Mangrovibacterium diazotrophicum: one gene and its partner. The protein of the gene in region 1 interacts with the protein of each later gene in a pairwise test. Links are inferred from orthologs where the notes say so. Each region holds a gene or a part of one and is shown on either strand. Other genes may lie near its edges. The genes, in order: rlmB and BC643_RS07920.

The links.
Region 2: the proteins of rlmB (region 1) and BC643_RS07920 interact in binary tests that used the Escherichia coli proteins (3 or more experiments, as listed by UniProt). The link is inferred for Mangrovibacterium diazotrophicum from one-to-one orthologs.

What each region holds. Positions count from the first base shown.
Region 1 is NZ_RAPN01000006.1:221,467-232,385, reverse strand. What follows is about bases 4,621-7,521. They hold rlmB (23S rRNA (guanosine(2251)-2'-O)-methyltransferase RlmB), read left to right. Parts: upstream 4,621-5,634; coding sequence 5,635-6,408; downstream 6,409-7,521. Other genes in these bases: BC643_RS23200 (ammonium transporter), read left to right, coding at 7,205-7,521; BC643_RS23205 (Lrp/AsnC family transcriptional regulator), read right to left, coding at 6,398-6,865; BC643_RS23215 (ABC-F family ATP-binding cassette domain-containing protein), read left to right, coding at 4,621-5,460. Also shown: BC643_RS23235 (Shedu immune nuclease family protein), read right to left, coding at 1-1,153; BC643_RS23230 (hypothetical protein), read right to left, coding at 1,315-1,917; BC643_RS23220 (type 1 glutamine amidotransferase), read right to left, coding at 2,519-3,217; more of BC643_RS23215, read left to right, coding at 3,505-4,620; more of BC643_RS23200, read left to right, coding at 7,522-8,548; BC643_RS23195 (Lrp/AsnC family transcriptional regulator), read right to left, coding at 8,674-9,153; BC643_RS23190 (mechanosensitive ion channel family protein), read right to left, coding at 9,352-10,638; BC643_RS23185 (M64 family metallopeptidase), read left to right, coding at 10,711-10,919. UniProt on the Escherichia coli protein: Specifically methylates the ribose of guanosine 2251 in 23S rRNA.
Region 2 is NZ_RAPN01000001.1:2,023,540-2,034,380, reverse strand. Bases 4,420-7,242 are described here. They hold BC643_RS07920 (NAD(P)H-hydrate dehydratase), read left to right. Parts: upstream 4,420-4,983; coding sequence 4,984-6,501; downstream 6,502-7,242. Other genes in these bases: BC643_RS07915 (DUF4831 family protein), read left to right, coding at 6,740-7,242; BC643_RS07925 (peptide MFS transporter), read right to left, coding at 4,420-4,754. Also shown: BC643_RS07940 (hypothetical protein), read left to right, coding at 1-140; BC643_RS07935 (putative 2-dehydropantoate 2-reductase), read left to right, coding at 287-1,210; BC643_RS23385 (hypothetical protein), read right to left, coding at 1,436-1,597; BC643_RS07930 (NAD(P)/FAD-dependent oxidoreductase), read right to left, coding at 1,613-3,070; more of BC643_RS07925, read right to left, coding at 3,225-4,419; more of BC643_RS07915, read left to right, coding at 7,243-7,828; BC643_RS07910 (aminoacyl-histidine dipeptidase), read left to right, coding at 7,976-9,493; BC643_RS07905 (YgaP family membrane protein), read right to left, coding at 9,569-9,775; BC643_RS07900 (hypothetical protein), read left to right, coding at 9,921-10,742; BC643_RS07895 (hypothetical protein), read right to left, coding at 10,799-10,841. UniProt on the Escherichia coli protein: Bifunctional enzyme that catalyzes the epimerization of the S- and R-forms of NAD(P)HX and the dehydration of the S-form of NAD(P)HX at the expense of ADP, which is converted to AMP.

The DNA of each region.
Region 1 (10,919 bases):
CAAAAGATTTACTTTGGTCTTTATCTAATTCCTCATATTTTCCAACAAGTAATAAGCAATGAGGATTAAATGCTTCAAAGTCCTCTTTACTTTTGTATCTGAGTCCATGAAATTCCTTTAATAAATTATCACGTTGATTTAAAACCTGACTCAATCCTCCATTAACATCTTTTGAAGTCGCAAAAACATCTGTTCCACGATAAGGAGATGATTCCATCAATGGTGTTAAATGCGTTTTTATTTCTATTAAAGCAACATTGTCAAACTCATTCTTATATAAAAAGTCTGCTAGCTTACCATTTTTATTAGTCACTTCTTTTCCTCCAACATAAGCTTCATCTTCAAACAATGTCACAGGTGAATAGAAGAGTTGGGCTAATAACCATGAGTTTTGTTTAAAGAATTTTTGCCACTGTTTTTCTAATCTTTCAATGGCTTCTTTAGTCGTAACAGATTTTTCCATTAATCCAGAAAACTTGTCAATAATGTTCTCAAGATATATCTTATCAACCGTTTCCCTTGTCGTTACAATAGTTTTTGATGAGACCTTTATTGGAACGTGTTTTATTATTTTTTCGATTGTTTTAAAATCATTTTCAGTTAAACCTTCAAATGAGTCATAAGGAAGATACCTGTTAAAAATATCATCACCAACATACCCTGGTTCCTTATAGTCAAACAAATCTGTAAAATAACCGAAAAACTCAGCTCCAATATTTTCTTCGACTTCTTTTTTATGAAAGTCCTTTGTGCCATAGAGTGTCCCTATAATATTGTTAAAGGCTGTCAATGAAAAGTATATTGTTTCACCTTTAACATCACTTTCCTTTAAGCTATTTGAAATCACAATGTGCTTGACTTTTGGGAATTTTTTCTGAATATAAGTTGGTATTTCTCTTGCTTTGGATGTAAATCCTAATCCGTAATTTATATTCTGATAAAGTCCTTTTTCAACTTTTGTCTTCTTATCAATCTTAATGGAGATAATGTTTTCATATCTAGGAGATATTGTTCCTTTCTCATCATCATATCTGAATGGATAAACAATCCAGCTGCCATCACTGAACATTTCTTTTACAGTCATAAAGTCATCATTCTCAGGATAGACTCTAATTGCTTTTTTATTTTTAAATTTTATCTCCTTAGTTTCCATTATGCTTTATTTTGCTTGCTGGTAACGGTCACTTGCAAGTTGTCGTTGCGGATTTCGAAGAGCTTCAGTGTCCGATAGGACATGAAGGTCAAGAAAGGAGCAGAGACAAAGCACACCACTGCACCCGCAATGCAATTTGCAATTTGTTACCAAACGTTTTTTCATTTTATCCAAAAACTAGACAACGGAAATTCGAATATTTTATATTTCCCATTATAATGTGTTATTATCGAAACATTATAACTCCATCCACTTAATGTTGCGTTCTCCGATTGAAGTTTAAATATCTCAGATGTATCTTTTTTCTCTATTAATTCAATTAATGGGTCAAAGTCTTGGAGTATTGGAAACTCAGCCCTTGAAAGATATTTTGGAGTGACTTTCTCTACAGAAAGTGTCTCGTTTTCAATCTTGAAGTTTTTTAATTCGAATTTTCTCTCAAATCTGAATTCGTTTCCTTTTTTATCCCAAATCCGTCCGTTAGAAAATCCAGTCTCTAAGTCATATCCACTTATTATGAATAAACTGTCAATTACCGTAAAGTCCGTTTTATATTTCTTTTTTATTATTGAAAAAACTTTTTCCAACTCCGAGATTCCAGAATTAATTGTCTCTTTTGCCTCGGAGTCAAAGGATTTTGGATTTTCTTTTTTTATTCTTTCAACCCGATATTTTCGAATGGTGTCAAAGATTTCCTGTCCGTTGGCACATTGAGAACCAATTGTCAAAATAACGGTAAGTATTATTAAAATCTTTGGTTTCATTCTTCTTTCAAAATGTTTGGTAACGTCTGTGTATATGACGGGTGTATTATATATCGCTTATAACGGCGATTTCCCAAAGCTCCATCAACCGACCGTTCCAATGAATTTTCAGCGTTATTTGGTGCTTTCGTTTTTGCAAGAGATAGATTTCGGTTCACGGGTATTCGGGCTTGGTTGTTTTATTCTTTTCGATTCCCAATTTAACATTAAAATGCTTAATTGCTTCTTTTCCTATTTGGTAATTATCAACAAGAGTTGAATATTGGTTGGGGTTGGCCGCAGATAAACAAAGACAAGGCAATTATCATTTGATCATGAGCAATTGGTTTTGCACGGTCATGATCATTTGATAACGGCTCCGCTGGCAGTTGGGCGAGCAATTATCATTTGATAACGCCTCCAAAAAATGATTGGACAAGCAATTATCATTTGATAATAGCTTCCCCGGGAGTTGGTCGACCAATTATCATTTGATCATGCCCTCTCCAACGCGTTGGGCGGCCAATTATCATTTGATAATGCCTCCACCAAACCATCGGACGAGTAATTATCATTTGATAACAGGAGAAATTGGTGGTTTTGCTGGTTAAGCATTTTCTAATTAATCCAACGCATCCATCACCCTGAAGAGTAGTTGCTTGTTGGTTTCGATTAGCTGGTAGCCCCGGCGGATTTCTTCAGCCGATTGCACAAACGGTGCGTCAATGAGGTGGTGGCTAAAAACGTCGAGCATCCCGTCGATGGCGTCTTCGGTTACTTCGAGGTGGCATTGCAGCGCCAGCACTTTGGTGCCAATCGCAAACGATTGGTTGGGGGTGACTTCCGAATAAAACAGGCGTTTGGCTTGCGGCGGCAGATCGAAAGTGTCGCCATGCCAGTGGAAGACGACGGTTTCGTCGGGGAAAGCCTTCAAAAGTTCTGTGTTTTTCCCTTCTTCGGTTTTATAAATCGGGAACCAGCCAATCTCGGGCTGTTTTCCCGGGTAAACCCGCTGCCCCAGCGCTGCGGCCAGTAACTGCGATCCCAGGCAAATGCCAACCACTGTTTTGCCGTTGTCGACAGCCGTGCGGATGAACTGCTTTTCTTCCTTCAACCACGGGTGTTCGGCTTCGTCGGTCACGCTCATCGGGCCACCCATAATTACCAGCCGGTCGAAGCTGTCGAGTGGGGGAAGGATGGAGTTCGCTTCGTAAAAACGGGTGTAGTTTACGCTGCAGTTGTTGGCTGCAAACCATTCGGTGAGGGCGGCCGGGCCTTCAAAAGGCACATGCTGTAAAACGTGGATGCGGAGTGGGTTCATGGTTTTTTATTTGGATATCCGAAGGTATAAAATCGCGCCCGAAGTTTGCAGCGCCGCTTTCGTCGAATTAACGGTTTCTTTAGATGTTTCTGTTATCTTTGCACTTCAAAATTTTTGGAATCTCGATTCACAGGAATTATTTGTAGGGGCAAATTGGCGCAAGTAGCAGCCGATTCAACTCTCCCATTCCGGCTATGGCCGGAATCTCCCTCCCTTGGAAAGGGAGGGCCGGGGTGGGTAATTCTTCGTAACGGGAACAAAAAGAGACTCAATTTTAAAAAGGGCTTATGATTTCGGTTGACCAGTTGGTGGTGAGTTTTGGTGGTTTTGATTTGTTTAAAGGCGTGTCGTTCCTGATTACGCCCAAGGACCGTATCGGTTTAACCGGTAAAAACGGGGCCGGCAAGTCGACCATGCTGAAGATGTTAGCGGGTAAGCAAAACCCGAGCGAAGGAACCATCTCGATGCCGAAAGATGTACGCATTGGTTACCTGCCGCAGCACATGGTGGTGTCGAACGACAAGACGGTTTTCGAGGAAACCAGAACAGCTTTCGACGAGATCCTGTCGATGAAAAACGAGATCGACAGCCTGAACCACGAAATTGCAACCCGCGAGGATTACGAATCGGACAGCTACATGAACCTGATTCACCGGGTAACCGACCTGAATGATCGTTACCTGATGTTTGGCGGGAATAACATGGAAGCCGAAATTGAGCAAACCCTGAAAGGTTTGGGTTTCGAGCGGAAGGACTTTACGCGCCACACGTCGGAATTCAGCGGGGGCTGGCGCATGCGGATCGAGTTGGCAAAAATCCTGCTCCGCCGGCCGGATGTGTTTTTACTCGATGAGCCGACCAACCACCTCGACATTGAGTCGATCCAGTGGCTCGAAGATTTCCTGAGCAGCTACAGTGGTGCCGTGGTGCTGGTTTCGCACGACCGCGCCTTCCTGGACAATGTTACTAACCGGACGGTTGAGATTTCACTCGGCCGCATTTACGACTATAAAGCCAACTACAGCAAATACCTCGAACTGCGCAAGGAGCACAAGGAGACGCAGCTGGCAGCCTACCGCAACCAGCAAAAGCTGATTGAAGAGACGGAGCAGTTCATCGAGCGGTTCCGCTACAAAGCTACCAAGGCTGTGCAGGTTCAATCGCGCTCGAAGATGCTCGAAAAGCTGGACCGTATTGAGGTGGAAGAAGAAGATAATTCGCGCCTGAACATCAAGTTTCCGCCGGCGATCCGGTCGGGTACTGTGGTGGTTGAATGTAAACACCTGTCGAAAAGCTACGGCAATTTCGAGGTGTTGAATGATATTGATTTGGTGATTGAGCGGGGCGATAAAGTCGCTTTTGTTGGAAAGAACGGCGAAGGAAAAACAACCCTGGCGAGGGTAATTTTGAGCGAGCTGGAACACACCGGTGAGCTGAAGATTGGCCACAATGTGAAGGTGGGCTACTTTGCCCAAAACCAGGCCCAGCTGATGGATGAAAACCTTACTGTGCTGGAAACCATCGACCAGATTGCTGTAGGCGATGTTCGCACCAAAATCCGCGATATTTTGGGGGCTTTCATGTTCTCGGGCGAAGATGTGGATAAGAAAGTGAAGGTGCTTTCCGGTGGCGAGCGCACCCGTTTGGCCATGATCCGTTTGATGCTGGAGCCGGTGAACTTCCTCGTGATGGACGAACCGACCAACCACCTGGACATGCGCTCGAAAGAGATGCTGAAAAACGCTTTGGCCGAATACGACGGAACCGTGCTGGTTGTATCGCACGACCGTGAATTCCTGGATGGTTTGGTGAAGTGCGTTTACGAATTCAAGAATAAGAAAGTGAAGCAGCACCTTGGCGGTATCTACGATTTTTTGCAAAAGAAAAAGCTGGAATCGCTGAAAGAGCTGGAGCAGAAAGTACCGAACGCTTCACAATCAGCGAAGCCGGAGGAAAAGAAAGTTGCACAACAGGAAAGTACGCTGAGCTACGAAGAGCGGAAGGAAATCAATAAAGCCATCAGCAAACTCGAAAAGTCGGTTGAGCAATCGGAAAACGAGATTGCCCGCCTTGAGGATGAGATCGCGGCGATGGATGAAAAAATGGCCAATCCTGAAAGCATGAGCGATCCGTCCATCTTTGAGCAATACGAAAAGCTGAAAAAGGATTTGGAAGCGGTGATGGAACAGTGGGCCGAATACACCGAAGAGCACGAAAATTTGCTGAAACAAAAGACCTGGTAGAAGGAAGGTAAAAGGCAGAAGTCAAAAGTAGAAAGTATAAAGTCAAAAGTAAAAAGGAGTTGGAGTCGCAGTGGCAGTCGCAGTTTTTAGGTAGCGAATTTGGAATTTGAAACCTGGAACTCGTAACTTGAAACTCATAACTCGAAACTCTCAGAACATCATAACTCGCACAAAATGTATAACAGAGACAGAGCACCAAAGCAAAAGTCGGACGATATGATTTTCGGTATCCGTGCCATAATCGAAGCCATCAATTCGGGTAAAGAAATTGACAAGGTATTATTGCAAAAAGGGGAGCGGGGAGACCTTTTCAAAGAGGCGTTCGATCTGATTCGCCAGCATGAAATTCCTTTTCAGTATGTGCCGGTTGAAAAACTGAACCGCATTACCCGAAAAAACCACCAGGGGGTGATTGCTTTTGTGTCTCCCGTCACTTTTTATGATATTGAAAATTACCTGCCTACTTTGTTTGAAGAAGGTAAAAACCCGGTGATCCTGGTGCTTGACCAGGTAACGGATGTGCGCAACTTTGGTGCGATTGTTCGTACGGCAGAGTGTGCCGGTGTGGATGCTGTTTTGGTTCCGGATAAAGGTGCCGCGCGCATCAATGCCGATGCAGTGAAAACCTCGGCAGGAGCTTTGCACCTGGTGCCGGTTTGCCGTACAAAAGACCTGAAAAAATCGGTTCTTTACCTGCAACAATCAGGCTTGAAGATTATCGCGGCAACTGAAAAGTCGTCGGAAAATTACATCAAAACCGATTACAGCGGACCGGTAGCAATTGTAATGGGATCGGAAGAGTTTGGAATTGATCGCCAGATTCTGGACCTGGCGGATGATCGGGTTCAAATACCGATTTTGGGCAAGATTCAATCGTTAAACGTATCAGTGGCTGCCGGACTACTGGTTTATGAAGTTGTCCGGCAGCGAGCCGAGGCTAGTAGCTAATCGGCACCTGACGTTTGAACGTTTCTTCGAGCGAGATAAAGGTTTCGGTACTTGAAACGCCCGAAATCTTTTGAACTTTGTCGCTCAATATTTCTTTAAGGTGCTCGTTATCGCGAGCATACACTTTCACAAAAATGGCGTATGCACCAGTGGTGTAGTGGCATTCCACGATTTCGGGAATCGACTGCAGCATGGATGCTACGTCTTCGTAAAAGCCACCTTTTTCAAGGAATACACCCACGTAGGTACATGTTTTATAATCCACCTTTTTAGGATCGATTTGATAGCCAGAGCCTGTAATTACGCTCATTTCGATCATGCGATTAACGCGTTGGTGAACAGCTGCGCGTGATACGCCAACTTCAGCCGCTACATCTTTAAACGGAATACGGGCATTCTTGGTAATAATGTCAAGAATGTGTAAGTCTATCTGATCCAGATTGTTTCGTAATGTCATAATGTCGAAAAATCAAGTTTGATTTAATGGGGTAAAAATAAGCAATATTTAGCAAATAGAAATTATTTATACATATATTCTTTCATTTTGATTGGAGTTAACACAGCGATAATCTTGATGTAAGCATTTTGTTATTAGTATGTTGCGAGAGTGAGTTGTACCCGTATCATGAAAGAATATGACAAAAATCAGAATTTATTCTTTCAATTAGTAGTTTAAATTTTGAGGTTAGTTTTAAATTGCTATTTTTGCAATCGTAAATGTGTCAAATTGATATAGGCTGAAGATATTGAATTTGACTTCTCGCTAAAATTGTAGGATTCTTAACTAATTGACATTATGATGAAAAATGGTAAGCTGAGTTGGCTTCTCATTCTATTGGTATTGATTGTTGTCAGTATTGCAGGCGTATTTGTGCCCAGCGGCTTCGGTGGGCTTGATGATCCAAACATTGTAACCGGAGATGTAGCCTGGATGTTGACTGCTACTGCTTTGGTACTATTAATGACTCCCGGTTTGGCCTTCTTCTACGGAGGTATGGTAAATCCCAAAAATATTTTATCAACCATGCTGCAAAGCTTCATCGCCATGGGCGTTGTTAGTGTTGTGTGGGTTTTGGTTGGTTTCAGTCTGGCGTTCGGCGACAGCATCGGACCCGAAGGATATGGCCTTTTCGGTAATCCCGGAACCTTTTTCCTTTTCCGAAATGTGTGCGGCGCAACTGATCCGAATTTAAGCCCGACCATTCCGTTGGCTTTGTTCGCGATGTTTCAGTTGAAATTTGCCATCATCACACCTGCCTTGATTACCGGATCTTTCGCCGGACGGGTACGCTTCCGTGCGTACATGTTATTCATGGTTTTATTCACTTTATTTATATATGCACCTTTGTGTCACTGGACCTGGCATCCGAATGGATTCCTTCGTAACTGGGGAGTTCTCGATTTTGCAGGGGGTACCGTTGTACACATGTCTGCTGGTTTTGCGGCGCTTGCCGGAGCTATTTTTCTTGGTAAACGCAAGGATTTTGGCAAAGAGATGAAACCAGCCAACATTCCTTTTGTTCTACTTGGAGCAGGTATGCTTTGGTTCGGGTGGTTTGGCTTCAACGCCGGATCGGCTTTAGGAGCCAACTCAACAGCAGCTTTAGCGCTGATGAACACGAACACGGCTTCTGCTGCAGCTATGCTGGCTTATTTGTTCTACGACATGGCAAAAGGTAAAAAACCTTCGGGTATGGGTGCTGCCATTGGTTTGGTTGTAGGTTTGGTTGCCATTACGCCTGCCGCCGGTTTCGTGAATGTTGGTTCGAGCTTGTTTATCGGGGTTGCTGCTGCAATCGTGAGTAACATCGCTATCGAGCTGCGTTCGAAAACCCGCCTGGACGATACGCTGGATGTTTTCCCGGCACACGGTATGGGCGGTATTGTTGGTATGTTGCTGACTGCCGTGTTTGCACAGGAAGTCGGTTTGATCCATGGTGATCCTACAACATTCCTTTTCCACTTGGCGGCTTTGGTAATTGTTGGTATATTCACCTTCGGTGGATCGATGCTGATGTACAAGATTACCGACATGATTGTTTCGTTGCGCGTTTCTGCTCAGTCAGAGAAGATTGGTTTGGATATCAGCCAGCACAACGAATCGTACGATTTTGAATATAAAAGCGATAGTAAGCTTTAACGAGTCGCTCTTTTATATGCTCGAAACTCCCCTTGTCTCCGGGGAGTTTTTTTATGCCCTGAATTTCGGGCAACAAAAAAACCGTTCAGGAAATTGAACGGTTTTTTTAATATTCTTTGGATTCGTTACTTGATCGCAACTTGCCGCTTGAAATCCATTTCCAACGAAATGAATGTTTCTGTACGGGCAATTCCTTCAATTTCCTGGAATGCTTCGTCGATAAGCTTCTTTAAGTGCTTGTTGGTTTTGGTTTGAATCTTCACAAAAATGGCATACTGCCCAGTTGTGTAATGACATTCAACAACCTCCGGGATCTCGCGCAAAGCTTTGGCCACTTGTGAGTGGTATTTGGCTTTTTCAAGATAAACTCCCATATAAGCACAAGTGTTGTAACCCAACTTAGCCGGGTTAACGATGAACTCACTTCCCGAAACAACACCCAAATTTAAAAGACGCTGCACGCGCTGATGAATGGCTGCACCTGATACGCCGCATTCCCGAGCTACTTCAAGGAATGGAATACGGGCGTTCTTTGTTATAAGTTTGAGGATTTTCTCGTCCAGCTCATCAATCTGTGGTAGCGGTTCAATATGATCTTGGTTCATTGTGTAATTTTAATGTGAGATTGAAATTTGGAAGTATAAAAATACGATAAATGCTAAATATTCGATTCAAATTTTTCAATAATTGTAACCTATTGTGTTTAATAAATGAAAAAATGAAAACTCGCTTTCATTTTTTGCGGCTGCAAATGTATGATATTTTTATCAAATTCCGAATGACAATAACCGCGCCAAATAAATTTAATTATTGACAACTGTTCTCTTCTGCAGGTTCGCCAAATTTCGGCCCAATTCGTTGACATCATGGCCACTTGGGTTTTGGTAAACACGAAGGTCAAACTCGGGCAAAATAGCCAGAACATGATCGAAAATATCGGCTTGGATGCCCTCGTAATTTGCCCAGCGCTGGTCCTTGCTGAACACGTAAATTTCGATGGGAAGCCCTAATTCCGTGGGTTGCAGATGGCGCACCAGGAAAGTCATTTCTTCGTGAATATTCGGATTTTGACGTAGGTAGGCTTCCAGGTAGTGTCTGAAAATCCCGAGGTTGGTTTGGCGCCGACCATTATAAACATCTCCGTCCTGCACGTTCAGTTTTTCGTTGAATGACTTTATTTCTTGCTGTTTGTTGGTGATATAGTCTTTCAGAAGGTAAAAGTGACTCAGCTTCTCCAAAAGTTTTGGATCTGCAAAACGCACACTTTTCATGTCGATATTGATGGAACGTTTGATCCGGCGGCCACCGGATTCTTCCATTCCTGCCCAGTTGTTGAATGACTCAGATACCAATGCGTACGTTGGAATGGTGGTGATCGTTTTATCCCAGTTTTGGACTTTTACGGTGGTCAGTGAGATGTCGATTACGGTACCATCAGCTTTGTGGCTGGGCATTTCAATCCAGTCACCTGGTTTCAGCATTTTATTGGCCGACAGCTGGATACTGGCAACGAACCCGAGAATTGAATCTTTGAAGATCAACAACAAAACGGCAGCCATGGCACCCAGTCCTGCGAAAATACCCAAAGGTGATTTGCCAATCAGGATGGCGATCGCAAAAATCAGCGAAACAAAAATGATCAGGATTTGGACGAGCTGAATGTATCCTTTTATCGGCCGGGTTGCGGCGTAAGGCGTTGTTTGGTACATGTCGTTGACCGCGTTTGCAGTGCGCACAGCAGTCATCGCAAAGATGAACACGAAGTATACCCGCGCAATAACCGAGAGGATCGTTGAGACGATTTCGACACCCGAGAAGCTGTAAACGGCGTAAATAATAAATGCAGACGGAATGTGAGCGAGCGCGCTGAATACTTTTCGATCAATCAGGAAGTCGTCCCAGTCAGTTTTGGTTTTTTGAAACAGTTTGTGGATCAGCGAAACCAGGATCAGGCGGGTGAGCAGTTGCGCGGCAACCGCTGCTAGAATTAGCACAATGACACTGATGGTGATTGAAAAGGTCATTGCCCAGTGGTCGAGGATATTCAGTTCTTTAAAAAAGTCAAAAAGCCAAATGTTAAACTGTTTCATGATTTATGTTTTTTCTGAAGTCGGATTTTTATCTGTAATTTGAGGGTCTAAAAATAGCAATTTGCCCAAATTATGAAGCGGTCTCTTTTTATATTCATCATTCTTTTACTGTCGGTTAGTGGTTACACGCAGAAAACCTTTGAAAAATATTTCGAACCCAAAACCTTGCGGGTTGATTTTACCCTTGCGGGAGATAGTAAAAGCACCGAGCTTTTTCTGGAACAATTGAAGAAACAAGGATCTTGGGCCGGAAGTCGCACGCATTTGGTTGATGAGCGCAA
Region 2 (10,841 bases), on another replicon or contig:
CCGCAACAGCTGTTCGTTTGGACTTGCCTTCAAAATTAGCGTTGGCCAAAACGAAACTGGAATCGGTTAGTAGCCCTTCATACCTGGATGAATTGAAAGGTTCGTTAGGTGCAGATCCGATGAAACCTATTGCTGATTAATTTCGATTAATTTGAGATATATGAAAGGGAGTCCGATGGGCTCCCTTTTTTTATGGCGATAAGTTTGTGTTACGAACCATTAATTTTGCAGTTTGTGGTTGGGCATTGCGACAGGTGGCGACTAATTTTGTGTAAAATTAAATGACATGATGGATCTTCGTTATGCAGTAGTTGGAACAGGGGCCTTAGGAGGTTTCTATGGCGGGAAACTTGCTGAAGCAGGTAAACAGGTTGACTTCCTTTTTAATTCGGATTATGAGCAGGTAAAACAGCAGGGTTTGCGTGTGGATTCCGTTTCCGGTGATTTTTTGCTCAAGCCGGTCGCAGCCTACAATTCGACCAGCTCAATGCCGAAAGCAGACGTAGTTTTGGTATGTCTGAAAACAACCAATAACGGGCTTCTGAAGTCGCTTCTTCAGCCTTTGCTGCATGAGAATAGTGTCGTCATTTTGATCCAAAACGGTTTGGGGATTGAAGATGAACTGAGAGAGATGATGCCGGATATTCAAATTGCAGGTGGCCTGGCTTTCATTTGTTCCAATAAAATTGGTCCCGGCCACATTCATCACCTCGATTTGGGTAAACTAATCTTAGGATCCTATAATTTGAAAGACAAGTCGGTGTTGGAAAAGGTTGGAGAAGATTTTAAACAGGCAGGAGTGCCTTGCCAGATTGCAGAAGATCTGTATTTTGCCCGCTGGCAGAAGTTGGTATGGAATGTTCCTTTCAACGGATTGACGGTTGTTCTGAATTCAACAACAGATCGAATCATGAACGTGGACTCGAGCCGGAAACTGGCCCATGAGATGATGTACGAGGTGATTGATGCAGCCAATGCTTGCGGTGTTTCGCTGAAGCGGGAGTTCGCTGATAAGATGATCGAAATGACGGCGAAAATGACACCCTACGCACCGAGTATGAAACTGGATTACGACTTCAAACGCCCGATGGAGATTGATGCGATTTACAGCCAACCCTTGCAGCATGCTGCAAAAAAGGGATTCAAAATGGAAAAAGTAGAAGTGCTCGAAAAGCAGTTGCGTTTTTATAATTCCATCAATGGGTTTTAGAAAAAAAGATCATGATTCTGGCAGGATACCAAAAGGGATGAAAGTTGCATGTTTTCCGGAAGACTGTTGTGCTGTTGTCACAATTTGTCAGGTTTTCAATTCGTAGCTGCTCAATAGAATAGTAACGAACAGCTTTGCTGCTTCGCGGCTTTGCGTGGACTGATTTTCCCCGGAAAAAAGGACATCAGAAATCTGATGCCCCTTTTTCAGTATAAATCCATAAAACTAAGAATGGCCTTTCACTACAATTCTCATAATCTTGTAGTTCAGCCTCAAAAACTTGTATATCTGGTAGATGAAATTCGTACGCCAGTATTTAGTTGCTTTGGTCGGAACCGGAGGGTAAAACTCGTCTTTGTAAGCTTTTATTTCTTTTTTATTTTCCATGGTTGTCTGTTTTAATTATTCTGGAAGAAGCCACCAGAACGGGTAGCCTTTGGCTTTGTGAATAAACATGTAGTGCAGGAAAAGTTTGATCCAGTGGCCGGCCAGACCAACTTCACCCACAGTTGCTTTTATATCGCGTCCCCAGTCGGGGAATCGCTGCCAGTCGGGCACAATCGGTGAAACGGTCATCGTAGCACCCAGGCCTTTTGTCATGCTGTAGCCCGCCGAGACAATACAGGCAGCACCCATCCGTCCCATGCTCGCGGTATGTTTGTGTTCTGTTCCGCCGTGCTTGATGAAGTGTGAGATATTTTGAGCGACAATCTTGCCTGTAACACCCGATGGCATGCCGGTTCTTGGAGGTGCTGGAGTGATGGCAAGACCTGAAGGGCTTTTCATAGGTTTTGAGATTCCATGAGGAGGCGCAAAAGCAATGCCGGTGGCGTACATGTTCGGGTAAGCGGGACTTTGGTAGGTTTGGGGCCAGTCTGCGATGCTCCAGTCTTCATAGTCCCGAGGGGTGTAATCGGCGTCTACTTTCATGAATCCGTTTGCGGCAAATACCTTCGACGTGATGTCGTCGCCGGTTTTCGAGAATGCTTTGAAATCCTGTCCTTTGAATGCCGGAATTAACATGGCAAAATCAAACTCCGCGGTTTTTTGTTCGCCGTTCAGAGTCTCGTAATGTGCCACGCCCTCTTCCAGTTTTGTTACGCCAGCCCGTTTGATCCATTTAATGTTATTTTCGGTTAGCACGGATTCCGTAAAGACCTTGGTTGGAGTGACGTATCCGCCGCGTTTGATAAAGGCGCCACCCATGCCGAAATCGCCCAATTCGTATTCGTTGGAAATCCAGGTGATTTCAGCCATATGGCTTAGTTTTGCACGTTTCAGTTCGAAAGCAATATTCAGCGCATACTCAAACGCTGCACCCTGACAAGTGGCCATTGGGTGCCCGGTTCCGATTAGCAGGCGCTGCTTTTTACCGGCTTTCATGGCCTCCATCGCTTTGTGCAACGCTTCCCAGGCATGGGCTGCATGATCGTATGCACAAACGGAATATGAGAACTTTCCGGGGCCTAGTCCCGGCGTTGCATCGAAGTTCAATTTTGGGCCAGTGGCGTTGACCAGGTAATCGTATGTTACCTTTTCGTGTTGACCTTTTTGTTCGTTTGCAACATATTCAATCGTAACAAAGGGAGACTCGGACTGCGAATCGCCTTCCGGATAAAACTCCAATGCTTTGGCTTGCTTGAAGATTATACCCCATTTGTCGTATACTTTTTTTAGCGGAAACCGAACCTGTTCAACAGTCATTCGGCCAACGCCCACCCATATGTTTGAAGGAACCCACTGGTAATAACTGTTTGGCGAAATAACAACAACCTCGTGCTTTTTTCCCAACATCTTTTTGAGGAACGATGCGGCGGTGTGGCCCGAGATTCCGGCACCGAGAACAACCACTTTTGCCATAAGTCTTAATTTTAGATTAAACGGACAAATGTTTGAAATAAATATACGCGAAAAATCTACTTGTTCGACTTATGCTGTTGTAGATCAGGTTTAGTGGAAAAAGAAAACCCGGTCGAATTGGACCGGGTTTGTATGCAGTGTGTTGAGCGATTTCTTATTTGATACCGTGCATCATGCGCTTCAGCCACGGTGATAAAATAACGAGGATAACAGCGATGATAGCCGACTGGATGGCAATCATCCAGAATACCTGGATGTCAGCACCCATCGCTTCTTGCAATTTAAGCGAGATTGCTTTCATTTGCGAAGCCACGAAGTTACCTGCAGCAAACGATCCCATCCAGATTCCCATCATGGTAGATACAAGTTTCGGAGGCGATAATTTGGTCACCATTGAAAGTCCGATTGGAGAAAGACAAAGTTCGCCGAATGTGTGTAGCATATAAACCAGGCATAACCAAAGCGGGCTAACCAAACGAACAGCGTCGCCATGTGTTGAACGAGTAAAGGCTAAAGCCATTACCACAAAACCGGTTGCGAGGAAAATCATACCCCAGGCAAATTTCATCGGTGTATTCGGATTCAGTTTGCGTTTGTCCAGAATAGTCCAAAGCACGCTGAAGATTGGTGCAAAAATAACGATGTAGATCGCGTTGATCGATTGGAACCAGGTTGCCGGGATTTCCCAGCTACCGATCATACGCTGAGTATTGTCGCGGGCAAAAATATTAAATGTTGTACCAGCTTGTTCGAATCCGGCCCAGAAGAAAATGTTGAACAAAGCCAGGATGAGGATTACACCAATTCTTGACCATTCAGCTTTACCCGATGTGCCTTTGAAGATATTTGTTGCCAGAATGAGGACACCACCGATCGCAAGTACGTAGATAATGATGGTTGTTACCATTGATGGAAGTGCGCTCCATCCGAGGATTACACCGAAAATCAGTGCGACAACACATCCCCAGTAAGTGAGAATGCCGAACCAGTCTTTCACAACCAAACGAACGCGTTCAGCTTTTACTTTCGGAGGCATACCAATGTGCCCCAGCGTATGACTGCGCAGGAAAAACCAAATGGTTCCGATCACCATACCGACACCGGCTGAAAGGAACCCGTATTGCCATGCAACTTGCTCCCCCAGCTTACCTGCTACCAGCGGCGACAGGAATGCTCCAAGGTTAATCCCCATGTAGAAAATGGTGAAACCACCATCTTTGCGTGGGTCGTTGTTGTCGTATAATTCACCAACCATCGTCGAGATGTTGGGTTTGAAAAAGCCGTTACCGGCAATCAGAATACCCAAACCTGCATAAAATAAAGTTTGTCGGAATTCCAAATCAACATCGCTTCCGTGGATCCACGCACTTGCCGACAGCAGGAACTGTCCGGTTGCCATTGTCAAGCCACCGATGTAAATCGACTTACGTTGCCCCAAAACCTTGTCGGCCAGAATACCGCCGATAATTGGAGTCACATAAACCAAACCGGTGAAAATACCATAAATGGTGAAGGCATCCTGTTCGTTCATTCCAAATCCGCCGGAGGCGAATGTTGCAGTCAGGAAAAGTACCAGCAAGGCACGCATGCCATAGTAACTGAACCGTTCCCACATCTCACTGGCGAACAGCGTTGACAAACCAAGTGGATGTCCAAAGAAAGCTTTGTTCTTATCTACACTCATATTTTCCGAATAATTTTGTTTTATAGCCAGCAAAAGTATCAATTATCGATAAACAATTTGTTGAATCTTGTCATGCTTTTGACATTCTTCTGCCGTATAATGTTCGAATTTCGAGATAATTTTCTGAATTTTGATAGAAATATTCGGTTTTATTCTTCGGGGTTTCAGCAATTGGGATTCAGATCAACAGGACGCAGAAAGGCTGCAAAAAAGTTTAAAGCGAGATTTTATGAATAAGATATTTTCAAGTAAACAGATTGCTTCGATTGATGAATTTACCATCCAAAATGAACCCATTGCAGATATCGATTTAATGGAACGGGCATCGCTGCAAATCGTGAACTGGATGATTCAGCGCATTTCGAACGAACGGAAGCTTTTGTTTTTCGTTGGTCCAGGCAACAATGGCGGCGATGCACTGGCCATTGCGCGTCTCATGGCTGAATACGATTATTCCTGCTCCGTTTTCATACTCGACTTTGGAAAGCCGCTGAAAGGATCACCGGAGGTAAATGAAGAGCGTTTGAAAGAACAAGGCAAAGTTGGGGTTTCGTATATGCAGGTTGAAAGCGATTTCCCTGAAGTTGAATCCGGCGCTTTGATCATTGATGGTTTATTTGGCTCTGGCTTAAATCGGCCGTTGGAGGGAGTTGCCGCTGAACTCGTTGCTTATTTGAATCATTCTTCGGCCGAAATTCTGGCAATCGATATCCCGAGTGGTTTGTTTGCAGAAGACAATTCAAGCAATAATCTGGATCATGTTATCCGGGCCAACTTCACGCTCACTTTCCAGTTCCCGAAACTCAGTTTCTTCTTTCCTGAACACGAAGCCATTTTGGGCGAATGGGAGGTGCTGCCGATTGGTCTTCACCCCGAAGCCATATCCAAATTCGAAACGCCCTATGGTTTTGCTTCCGCTGGTTTTGTAGCGGGGAAGCTGAAGAGTCGCGCGCGCTTTTCGCACAAAGGAACCTACGGGCATGCTTTGTTGATTGCCGGAGCCTACGGAAAAATGGGAGCCGCCGTGTTGGCATCAAAAGCTTGCTTGCGCTCCGGTACGGGTTTACTGACCACGCATGTGCCGCACTCGGGTGCGCCGATTCTCCAGACGGCCGTTCCGGAAGCCATGTGCTCCATCGACGCTTCGGATTTGATGTTCACCGAGTTTCCGAAGTTAGAGCAGTTTTCGGCAGTTGGTATTGGGCCCGGAATCGGCACAAAGCCAAACTCGCAGCGGGCGTTGCGTGAATTGTTGTTGGCAAAACCTGGGGCATTGGTGATCGATGCCGATGCGATCAATATTCTGGCTGCTCACCCGGAATGGTACGAGCTGTTGCCCGAACATACCGTGCTGACACCACACCCAAAAGAGTTTGAGCGGCTGGTCGGGCCTTTTGCCGATTCGTACACGCGATTGCAATTGCAGCGGGAGTTTTCTCAAAAATACAAAGTCGTAGTCGCGTTGAAAGGCGCATTTACCAGTGTGAGCTTTCCGGATGGTAACGTTTGTTTCAACACTACCGGCAACCCGGGAATGGCCACCGCCGGTAGCGGTGATGTGCTGACCGGTATTGTTTTGGGGCTGTTGGCGCAAGGCTACACGGCGGTGGAAGCTACTTTATTGGCGGTCTGGTTGCACGGCCTTGCTGGTGACCTGGCAGCCCAATCGTATGGATACGAGTCGTTGATCGCGGGAGACATCACTGAAAACCTAGGGAAGGCGTTCTGTCAACTAAAAGACTTTTGAATAAATTAGATTGTAAAAGGGCAGGGGATGACGATTGACAGGATTTTCGCTGATAGGCGAAAGCGAATGACCGACAATTTTAAATCAATTGATAGCGCATTTGATTCCCGATTCATTACTTTTGGGTTCGCCGAATGTTAAAATGAAAATTTTAGTATTCTGAGATTAAAAATCCTTTTTCAAATTTCTCTTGATCGAAAACAAAGAGAACAGAACCATGAAATTAAACACGAAGACCATGAAATTCAGATTCATTTTATTTTTTCTGCTCGCTGGTATTTGCCTGCAAACCGAGGCACAAAGAAGCGATAAGAATACGGCTCCCGCAATGACTGACGGAGTCGTTTACAGCCTCCCGCGAACAGGAATCCGGATACACGTAACGGCAACCCGGGAGAAGCTTTTTGCCGGGCCATATGCCCAATTTGCCGAAGCGATGCTGGGATTGAAGAATGCGCCGATGGCCGATCGCGAACAATGGACAATTACCGGAGTGGAGGTGGAAACTTTCAGCGAGCCGGATCCGGATTGCGTTTACAAAGCCAAAGGTTGGGCCGGAGCTTTGGTTAGCTTAACGCCGGAAGGAGTCATTGCCGGAATTAATGCACAGTCAGAATCGACAGCGATGGCTGCCCCCGTAACAACGTTCCTGGAAGATCAACCTGTGCCTGATTTCCCATTTAAAGATTTGTCGATGAATCCGTTCTTCGAGAAACCGGACTCGACTTCCAGAAATGTGCTGGTTGCGAAAACTTTGCAGGAAAAAGCGCAGGAAGCTGCCCACACGGTAACAAAGTTGCGCAAACGTCGTTTCAAAACATTGGCGAACGGATACGATGAGCAATTACCTGATGGCAAAGCCTACAATGTGATGGTTGAAGAACTGGGCAAGCTCGAAGACGAATACGTTTCGCTGTTCATTGGAAAAAGCTACACCGGGACTTATCACTATACCTTCGATTTCATTCCCGACAATAATTCGGCCTCGGGAGAGGTGGTTTTCCGTTTCTCGGATACCAAAGGGGTGCTTCCAAAAACCGATTTAAGTGGAAAGCCGATGCAAATTGAGCTGAAAAAACTGGATGGCTTGGCTGCATCGCAAAGCAAATTGAAGTCGACAGCGGCAAGTTCGAGCGAAGTTTATTACCGAACACCAGGCAAGGCTGAGCTGCGACTGATGAATGGTGTCAGCCTGATGGCCTTCACCCGTTTGGATATTGCGCAGTATGGAACTGTTTTATCCGTTCCCGAAGAATTGCTCGATGGAACCCATCATATCCTCTTTCACCCCGAAACAGGTGCGATTAAAAGTATAAGCACAAAATAATCTGAACCGGATTTGAGTGAAAATGTTGAATTGTTAGTTCCGAATGTACGGAACTAAATTGTTGAGCCAGTTTGGAAGATGGTGATAAGTCTTGTCCGGTAATCTGAGAATCTGGCAGTCTGAAAATATAAAATAATTTGAAACCCAATGAGTAACGAAATTAGCAAGCTCGAGCCCACGGCGCTTTGGGAAAATTTCTATGCGCTGACGCAAATTCCGCGTCCATCGCATCACGAAGAAAAAGTACAGGAATACGTCTACAACTTTGGCGTGAACCTGGGGTTGGAAACAACGAAAGATAAAGCAGGAAACATCATCATCCGCAAGCCGGCAACTCCCGGTTTCGAGGACAAAAAAGGTGTGATTCTTCAAGCTCACCTGGATATGGTGCCGCAGAAAAACAGCGATAAGGAACACGACTTTGTAACCGATCCAATCGAGACTTACATCGACGAGGATTGGGTGAAAGCCAATGGCACAACGCTTGGTGCCGACAATGGGATTGGTGCAGCGGCTGTTATGGGCGTATTGGCTTCCACATCGTTGGAACACGGGCCGATTGAGGCTTTGTTTACTGCAACCGAAGAGACCGGCATGGACGGTGCCGAAGGGCTGAAAGCCGGTGTCATGAAAGGTGAAATCATGCTGAATACCGACTCGGAAGACGAAGGCGAATTGTACGTTGGCTGTGCCGGCGGTGAAGACCTGACAGTCGAGTTTGAATTCAAGAAGAAGGAAATGCCGAAGAATTTCATCGGTGGCCGGTTGAGCGTGACTGGTCTGAAAGGCGGCCACTCGGGTATGGATATCATCCTGCAACGGGCAAATGCCAATAAAGTATTTTTCCGTATCCTGAACATGGCCTTTGAGAAGTGCGGTGCCCGACTGATCAGCATTGATGGCGGAAGCCTTCGGAATGCGATCCCTCGTGAGGCATTTGGCTTATTGGCAGTGAAAAAGAAGAAATGGGACAAGCTGACCAAGTTGGTGGCAAAACTCGAAAAGGAAATCAAGGCTGAATTTGAGCTGAGAGAACCGGATATGAAGATTGTCCTTGAGCCGGAAGATGTGATCTCGAAGTTGATTGACAAGCGCACGCAGTTGCGTCTGACCAAATCGATTTTGGCTTGCCCGAACGGTGTCATTCGGATGTCAGACAGTATGCCGGGGCTGGTGGAAACCTCGTCTAATCTGGCCGTTGTGAAATCCGACGCGAAACACAAAACAATCAGATTGGCTTTCCTGATGCGTAGTTCCATCGACAGTGTGAAAGCTGATTTCGGACAACGCATGAAAGCCCTCTTCTCAATGGCTGGTGCTAAGGTGAAATTCAGCGGAGCTTACCCGGGCTGGAACCCGAATATGGAATCACCAATTCTGAAAACCATGCAAGCGGTTTACGAGCAGAAGTATGGTAAAATCCCGGAGATTAAAGCCATTCATGCCGGGCTGGAATGTGGAATCTTGGGAGGTACTTATCCGAAGTGGGATATGATTTCTTTCGGTCCGACAATTCGCTTCCCGCACTCGCCTGATGAGAAAGTAAATATCCCATCGGTTGCGAAATTCTGGGATTTCATGGTTGAGACCCTCAAGAACGTTCCGGTAAAAGAAGCAGTTGTTGAAGAAGCACCTGTCGCTGACGAGTCTGTTTCCGAGAATTAGATCGATTACAAAAATATCCGAACAGAAGATCCGGCCTTTTCAAAGTGCCGGATCTTTTCTTTTACAGCGTGGCGTTTATGCTTTCTTTTTTGATGTGTTTATTCCCATTGGCTTATAAAGGGGGCAAAAACGAACTAAACTCGTTAGGACGAAAACTGCCGCCAGAATCAATAAAATAATACCAATTGTGCCGGAGATCGTTCCTGTGAAATAAAGTACAGCAATGATTGCTGCAATAACTACGCGGATCAATCTGTCCGCAACACCCATGTTTTGTTTCATAATTCGTTTTTTACAGTTAGCGTTAAAATGAAAATTAGTAGTCGTTTAATAGATACTTTTTGATCTTGCTACGTCGAAAAGCGTTGACTTGTTGTCGCTAATTTTGTAATTTACTGAGGAATATGAAATTATTAAAATGAAAGACATGAAGAAAAATGCGATTCTGATATTTTTTATTTTCGTTTTGGTCGCTGGTTTTACCGCGACCGTTTCTGCACAGTCATCTGTAGACATTATTACGAAGTTGAATGGCGAGGAAATGAAAGGGAAAGTCACAGCGATTGAAGGAGACGAAGTTAAATTCGTATACGAAGGCGAGACGTTGACTTATTCCGTGAAGAAGGCAGATATCAACAAGATTCAATTTGCGAGCGGCCGAACACAGGTATTCAATGAAGTGAGTACTGTAGAAGCTGCGGCGCCAGATCAAGGAGGGATGGATATTCAGCGAAATTTGGTTGCAGTGTTGCCATTTTCGTACATCGGTGAAGGTGGCGCTAAGGATGAAAAGCTGAGTAAAAAGGTCCAGTCTGATTGTTACAACCTGTTGCTCAAATTTGCCCCGCGTTTCACGCTTCAGGATCCGTTGAAAACCAATGCATATTTGGCTCGCCAAGGGATTGATCACAGCAATATAGATGGATTTTTGCCGGAGGAACTTTGCCAGATTTTAGGTGCTGAATACGTTGTTGTGGGATCAATATTGGTTGATTACAAAGGCACTACAAACTATGGTAGTACGAGTACGGAAACCAAGAAGAATGATGAAAAAAACAAGAAAAGTACTTATTCCAGCAGTTCCAGTTCGTCAACTGAGCAGTTCGAAACGCAGGTTGATGTGAAAATATACACCAGCGACGGACAGAACATCTCGTCTCAGGCGCGACGGTCGTTTTGGCAAACAGAAGATGCTTACCAGGCCACCTTGCAATATCTGATTAAGAGAAGTCCGTTATACAGTAAGTAGCTTATTCGAAAGGAAATATTCAGCCCAATGATTTCATTGGGCTTTTTTTACCCTCTTTAGTCGCTAAAAATGAAGAAGCCCACGCCACCGGGATCGACA